One region of the Lysinibacillus sp. UBA5994 genome, then DNA from elsewhere that is predicted to be linked to it. Evidence: riboswitches for the same ligand, from Rfam matches in the RefSeq annotation. Region 1 holds a riboswitch; each other region holds the start of a gene.
The links. A riboswitch is a leader RNA that binds a small molecule or an ion and turns the genes downstream of it on or off. The one in region 1 is predicted to bind S-adenosylmethionine.
Positions count from the first base shown of each region.

Region 2: another riboswitch for S-adenosylmethionine. It lies ahead of B3D98_RS00705 (methionine ABC transporter ATP-binding protein); the one in region 1 lies ahead of B3D98_RS19640 (cyclase family protein).
Region 3: another riboswitch for S-adenosylmethionine. It lies ahead of B3D98_RS01770 (bifunctional homocysteine S-methyltransferase/methylenetetrahydrofolate reductase); the one in region 1 lies ahead of B3D98_RS19640 (cyclase family protein).

Region 1 is NZ_DJAU01000057.1:152,997-155,202, forward strand. It holds gene B3D98_RS19630 (AraC family transcriptional regulator) at 1-226, shown strand, start outside; gene B3D98_RS19635 (hypothetical protein) at 341-745, shown strand; SAM riboswitch class I at 827-932, shown strand; gene B3D98_RS19640 (cyclase family protein) at 1,022-1,759, shown strand; gene B3D98_RS19645 (DedA family protein) at 1,790-2,206, opposite strand, start outside.
Region 2 is NZ_DJAU01000002.1:81,062-83,267, reverse strand. It holds gene gcvH (glycine cleavage system protein GcvH) at 1-10, shown strand, start outside; gene B3D98_RS00715 (hypothetical protein) at 102-443, shown strand; gene B3D98_RS00710 (thioredoxin family protein) at 458-769, shown strand; SAM riboswitch class I at 826-929, shown strand; gene B3D98_RS00705 (methionine ABC transporter ATP-binding protein) at 1,012-2,040, shown strand; gene B3D98_RS00700 (methionine ABC transporter permease) at 2,030-2,206, shown strand, end outside.
Region 3 is NZ_DJAU01000005.1:29,306-31,511, reverse strand. It holds gene B3D98_RS01775 (protoporphyrinogen oxidase) at 1-917, shown strand, start outside; SAM riboswitch class I at 1,017-1,117, shown strand; gene B3D98_RS01770 (bifunctional homocysteine S-methyltransferase/methylenetetrahydrofolate reductase) at 1,207-2,206, shown strand, end outside.

The DNA of each region.
Region 1 (2,206 bases):
TGCTCAATTGTTGCAATTAGATGCTGATCATTTATTTATTACCTTTGATAAACAACATTCCATTTATGAAAATGAGGAACGTGCTATTTTAAAAACTCCTACTTGGAAAAACCTAGCTGCCGTTAAAAGCAACTGTGTCTATGAAGTAGACTTTTTAACATGGATGAATTATGGCATTTTATCACATAGTAAAAAAATTGATGATGTCTTAAATGTACTTGGCTAAAAGGAAGCTTACTTTAGCTTCCTTTTTCAATGATTAGGACAAACATTGCACTGCTAATAACACCGAAAGCCGTTTTGCTACATAAGATAGGATATCAGTTATAGGATAGGAGGAATGACCTTGTATTACATTCCTTATCCGTATTTTGTGCATCCCTATCATTATCCAACATCGCCTATCGCTAATCATTTTGCCATTAGACCCTTTTCGCAACATCTAGCAATGCCGACCAATAATCCTTTTCCACCTGTCGATACACACAAATTAAAAGCTTCAGCATCACGGATAAAGGCAATGATGCAGCAAGCCCAATTACTTACGGATAAAATAGATAGCTCCCAACAATTCGCACATGATTTAATGAATGCTGCTCAACTTTCAAATAAAACAGAGGTTGAAAAATTAATCACATCAACAGGCATTACGATGAAATTTGAAACAAACTATACACCAGACAGTTTTAGAATACGTCTTATTGATAATGATTGTTGTGGAGTCACCTTAAATTTGAATTGGTGAAAATTCCTAGTGAACTTGTAAACTATAAAAAACTATGCTAAAGTGTTTGTATTGTTATTTCTGAAAATTCTTATATTACTTTTCTTATCAAGAGAGACGGAGGGATTGGCCCGATGAAGTCTCAGCAACCAGCTAACAGTATGGTGCTAATTCCAATTGGCAAAATGATCAGCCTTGAAGATGAGAAGAAGAACTACCGTTGTTGCAGCAGGAGTCCTCTTCTATTAGGGGACTCCTTTTTATTTACAACTATTTTTACAGAAAGCAGGGAAATCGATGTCTAATGAACTTTTACAAGCATTGCAATTATTAAAATCGAAACAGTGGGTTGACTTAACACATACATTCGGCCCTAATTCACCACATTTTTTTATGTTTGAGGACGCTAAATTTGAAACGTTATTTTCTCATAAGGACGGTTTCTTCGCTCAACAATTCACGTTCCCTGGTCAATATGGCACACATATCGACCCACCCATTCATTTTGTGCGAGATACTCGCTACTTAGAAGAATTAGAACTAAAAGAGCTTGTTCTTCCCCTTGTTGTTATTGATAAATCACAAGAGGCTGCGAGCAACCATGATTTTTCATTAAGTGTTGAAGATATTCTTGATTTTGAGGACAAGCATGGAGAAATTGAAGCAGGAACATTTGTAGCATTACGCACAGATTGGAGTAAGCGCTGGCCAGATAAAGAGGCTTTCAGTAATAAGGATGCAGATGGACATAACCATATCCCTGGCTGGGGTTTAGAAGCTTTACAGTTTTTACTAAAAGAACGCAAGGTAAGCGCAATTGGTCATGAAACTTTCGATACGGACTCTGCTGCTGATTTTCGTAAAAATGGCAAGCTAGATGGCGAATATTTTGTACTTGACCAAGACACCTATCAAATTGAGCTAATGACGAATTTGGACAAGCTACCTGCGAAAGGCGCTATCATCTTCAATATCGTACCTAAGCCAGAAAAAGCATCTGGCTTCCCTGTGCGCTCATTTGCTATTTTGCCATAACTTAAAAGTCGGTATAGCGTATACCGACTTTTATGTTTGTCCATTTCTTTTTTTGAATAGAAAGTAAACAATGAGCATCCCTACAATAAATAAAAGGATAAGATAGATACTATAATGAGTCAGATAGTATCCAACAAATCGCCATTTCTCTCCAAGCATCTTTCCTAATGATATAAATGTGAACGTCCAGATAAATGCCCCTGTATAGGCAAAAAGCGCAAACTTTCTATAAGGATAATTATTAATAGCCGCAATATACGCTGTCAAATGACGTACCCCGGGGATAAAATAGCCAATTAATAATAGGGTAGGTCCTATTTTTGTAAACATCTTTTTCGTAAAGTCAATTTTTTGCTCTGTAATATGAATTTTAGGCCCATATTTCTGCAATAACGGTAAGCCAAAACGATAACCAATATAGTAACTTAAGGTAATGCCTCCAACCGC
Region 2 (2,206 bases), on a different contig from region 1:
CGCTGAATAAGACAAGCCATAATCGAAAAACGTCGGAAACTACCGGCGTTTTTTGTTATATAATGACTTATAAGTGGGGATCTCTAAATGGAGGTGGCGTAATGTTCGAGGGAAAATGCTTGATAGTAGAAGGGCGCTCAGATAAGCTACAAATTGAGCCTATTTTGAATGAGAATGTTACAATACTATGTACGAATGGTACAATTGGTGTGCATCAATTAGAAGAACTACTGGATCCCTATGAGGGCTGTGAGCTATTTACTTTTTTTGATGCAGATACTTCTGGTGATAAGCTACGTGCATTAATGGACAGACATTATCCAGAGGCTGAGCATCTGCGCACAATGCCAACATACAAGGAAGTAGAAACGACACCAAGAAAAGTGCTAGCAATGATCTTACTGCGTGCACATTTTTCAATCCATAATGAATATATTTTGTAAGGTTGCGTGAGTAAATGGAAGAATGGTCAATAGAGCAGTGGGAAGCGGCTAAACAGTCGGGAGAGAAAACTGCATTTTATTTATATACACCGATGTGTGGAACGTGTGCAGTGGCATCTAAAATGATGTCCATTATTGAGCAATTACTGCCACAGCTACAAATTGGTAAAGCAAATATCAACTTTTTGGAACACATAGCTTATGAGCATCAAATTGAAAGTGTTCCATGTCTACTCATCAGTGATGGCGGAAAAGTGACAGAAAAGATTTATGCTTTTCAATCCGTACCATTTTTATATGAATTGTTAAAAAAATCAATTGACTGAACTTTACTAGCGTGGTAAAGTATCAAATATGTTACTAAAACATTAAATATATCGAACTCTTATGAAGAGTGGCGGAGGGAAGTGCCCTATGAAGCCCGGCAACCATCACAATGTGAAAAGGTGCCAAATCACCCAAAGATTTTTCTTTGAAAGATGAGAGAACGGTTTAACGTATCATACGTGACCCCTTCTACTTGTCTGTGAGTGAAGGGGTTTTCTATATGAGAAAAGGAGTATTCGCTATGATCCAGCTTCAAAATATTACAAAGAAATACAAAACAGCAAATGGCGAATTAACGGCAGTCAAAGACGTCAACCTTACTATTAATAAAGGTGAAATTTTTGGCATTATCGGCTATAGTGGTGCTGGTAAAAGTACCATGATTCGTTTATTAAACGGTTTAGAGAAACCGACAGCAGGAACAGTAACGGTGAACAATCAAGAATTTTCATCGATAAAAGGGCAAAAACTTAGAGCAGCTAGACAAAAGGTAAGTATGATTTTCCAGCATTTTAATTTACTTTGGTCAAGAACAGTTGCCGAAAATATTGCATTCCCTTTAGAAATCGCAGGCTTCCCAAAGGCTCAACGTGAAGCGCGTGTGAAGGAATTAATTGCCCTTGTAGGCTTAGAAGGGCGCGATAAGGCATATCCATCCCAGCTGTCTGGGGGACAAAAGCAGCGTGTAGGAATTGCACGTGCATTAGCGAATAATCCAGAGGTTTTACTATGTGATGAGGCGACATCCGCACTCGACCCTGAAACAACGGATGCCATTCTTGATTTACTCGTAGATATAAATGAACGCTTAGGCTTAACAATCGTCCTGATTACCCACGAAATGCATGTCATCCGCAAAATTTGTCATCGTGTAGCGGTGATGGAGGCAGGCGAAATTGTGGAACGTGGTGAGGTATTACAAGTCTTCCAAGCCCCACAGGCGGCTATTACTAAGAAGTTTGTATCTCAAATTACAGACACTAAGGAAACACAGGATACGGTAGCACAAATTAAAACAAACTATCCAACTGGACAACTTGTCAAATTGATTTTTGTTGGTGAAAAAACAGAACAGCCTGTCATCTCACATCTTGTGAAACAATTTGATGTAGAAGTAAGTATTGTTCACGGAAATATTTCGCAAACAAAAAATGGTGCATATGGTACATTGATTGTGCAAATTGATGGCTCTCAGACAAACGTCACTGAAGCCCTTCGTTATTTAAATATAGTGGAAGTACAGACGGAGGTGATTGAAAATGCTAACTAATCTCTTTCCGAATGTAGACTGGGAAAATATGTGGCAAGCTACCTATGAAACTTTATACATGACAGCTATATCAACGGTTGTGACATTTATTCTTGGGTTAGTCATTGGTATTGTTCTATTTCTAACTAGCCCCAATCAGTTATGGGCAAATAAAATCGTTAACTTT
Region 3 (2,206 bases), on a different contig from region 1:
TGGTGAAAAACCAAATTGCACCAGTCCTTGCAGGTGTTTATTCGGGAGATTTACATCAGCTTTCTATTGGCTCTACTTTACCGTATTTAATTGATTATAAGAATGATTTTGGAAGTATTATTAAAGGCTTTGATGCGAATCGTGAGCAATTTGTTAAAGCAGCGAACAAAAAATTTATATCCTTTAAAAATGGTTTATCTTCTTTAATTGATCGACTTGAACAAACCTTATCCGATGTAGAAATTATCAAGGGTGTTACTACACTAAATGTTCAAAAACAAGATAAGAACTACACAATTTCCTTAGCTAATGGTGAAATTATTGAGTCAGATTATGTCGTTTTAGCATTACCGAACCATACTGTACAAAATCTGCTACAGGATGAATCTTTAAACCGCTATTTTGACCAATTTACGACAGCGTCAGCGATTACTATCTATTTAGGTTTTGATGTGCCAGACGCTAAATTGCCAGCAGATGGAACGGGCTATATTGTTTCCCATAATTCAGACGTAACTTGTAATGCGGCAACTTGGACTAGTCGTAAATGGAAGCATACATCGAAAGAAAATAAATTACTTGTGCGACTCTTTTATAAGAGCATCAATCCAGCCTATGAGCAACTACGCGCCATGACGGATGAAGAATTGGCAGCAGTTGCTTTAGAAGATGTGAGAAAGAGCCTAGGAATAGAGGAGCAGCCAACCGTTGTGAATGTAACAAAATGGATTGATCAAATGCCTAAATATGATCTAGCGCATCGTGAAGCATTACAAGGATTACTACAAGAATTACATGAGAAATATCCTAATTTATCGATTGCAGGGTGCTCGTATTTTGGCGTAGGTATTGGTGCTTGCATTCAAAACGGGAAAAAAATTGGTGAAGAGCTTGCAAAGGAACTTGCCAATTTCTAAGGTTTTAAGTGGAAAAAAACTTTGTTATGTGAAATAGTCTTGACTCATTCGTCAGTAAACGATATGATTCTTTTAATTATTTAAAAAATTCATACTTAATTCTTATCAAGAGAAGCAGAGGGACTGGCCCATTGAAGCTTCAGCAACCAACTTTATTGTCAGGTGCTAAATCCAGAAGACCGTTGAGTCGAAGATGAGAAGGAACAACAATGATGAATCGTTAAAGCCTTCTTTTTTTATGAAAGAAGGCTTTTTATTATATAGAGACATAGGAAGAGAGGCTAATTTTATGGGATTGCTTGAAAGGTTAAAAACGCATGTATTGACGGCAGACGGTGCAATAGGCACAGTGCTATATGGCTATGGATTGGAGTATTGCCATGAGGAAATGAATGTTCAGAGACCCGAGTTAATTGAAAAGATTCATAGAGAATATATTGCGGCTGGTGCTGACATCATTCAAACGAATACGTACGGTGCAAATGCCATTAAATTAGCTCGCTATGGATTGGAATCACGTGTCCAACATTTTAATGAAGCTGCTATCACCATCGCAAAACGAGCAGCGGCTGATGGCGGTCAATTTGTTTTAGGAACAATTGGTGGTATTCGGGGAATTCGTAAAAGTGATGCAACCTTGGATGAAATATTAGCGACTATTGAAGAACAAGCAAGCGTCTTACTTGCAGGGAATCCAGATGGCCTTTTACTTGAAACTTATTATGATTTTGAAGAATTAACAGCAACCTTAAAGATGCTACGAGAAAAAACAAAATTGCCGATTATTGCACAAGTTTCTATGCATGAGCCCGGTGTTCTACAAAATGGGATGTCTTTAAATAATGCTCTCCATGAGCTTGAAGCCCTAGGTGCTGATATTGTTGGTGTCAATTGTCGACTAGGTCCACACCATACAATTCAGGCATTTGAAGGTGTAGAACTTCCTAATAAGGCATTTATGTCGGCCTATCCAAATGCATCACTACTGGACTTAGAGGATGGGCGTGTCGTTTATGAATCAGAAGCTGATTATTTTGGTCGAGCGGCTGTTGAATTGCGTGATCAAGGTGTACGTTTAATAGGGGGCTGCTGTGGTACAACACCCAAACATATTGCAGCAGCAAAGAAGTATTTAGAAGAGTTATCACCGGTTCAGGAGAAGCTTGCGAAGCCTAAAAAGATTGAGATTGTTCGGGAAGCGGAGCCAACAAAGTATGAGCCTCTTCATGAAAAAGTTAAACGTGAACGTTCTGTCATAGTAGAGTTGGATACGCCTAGACATTTAGAGA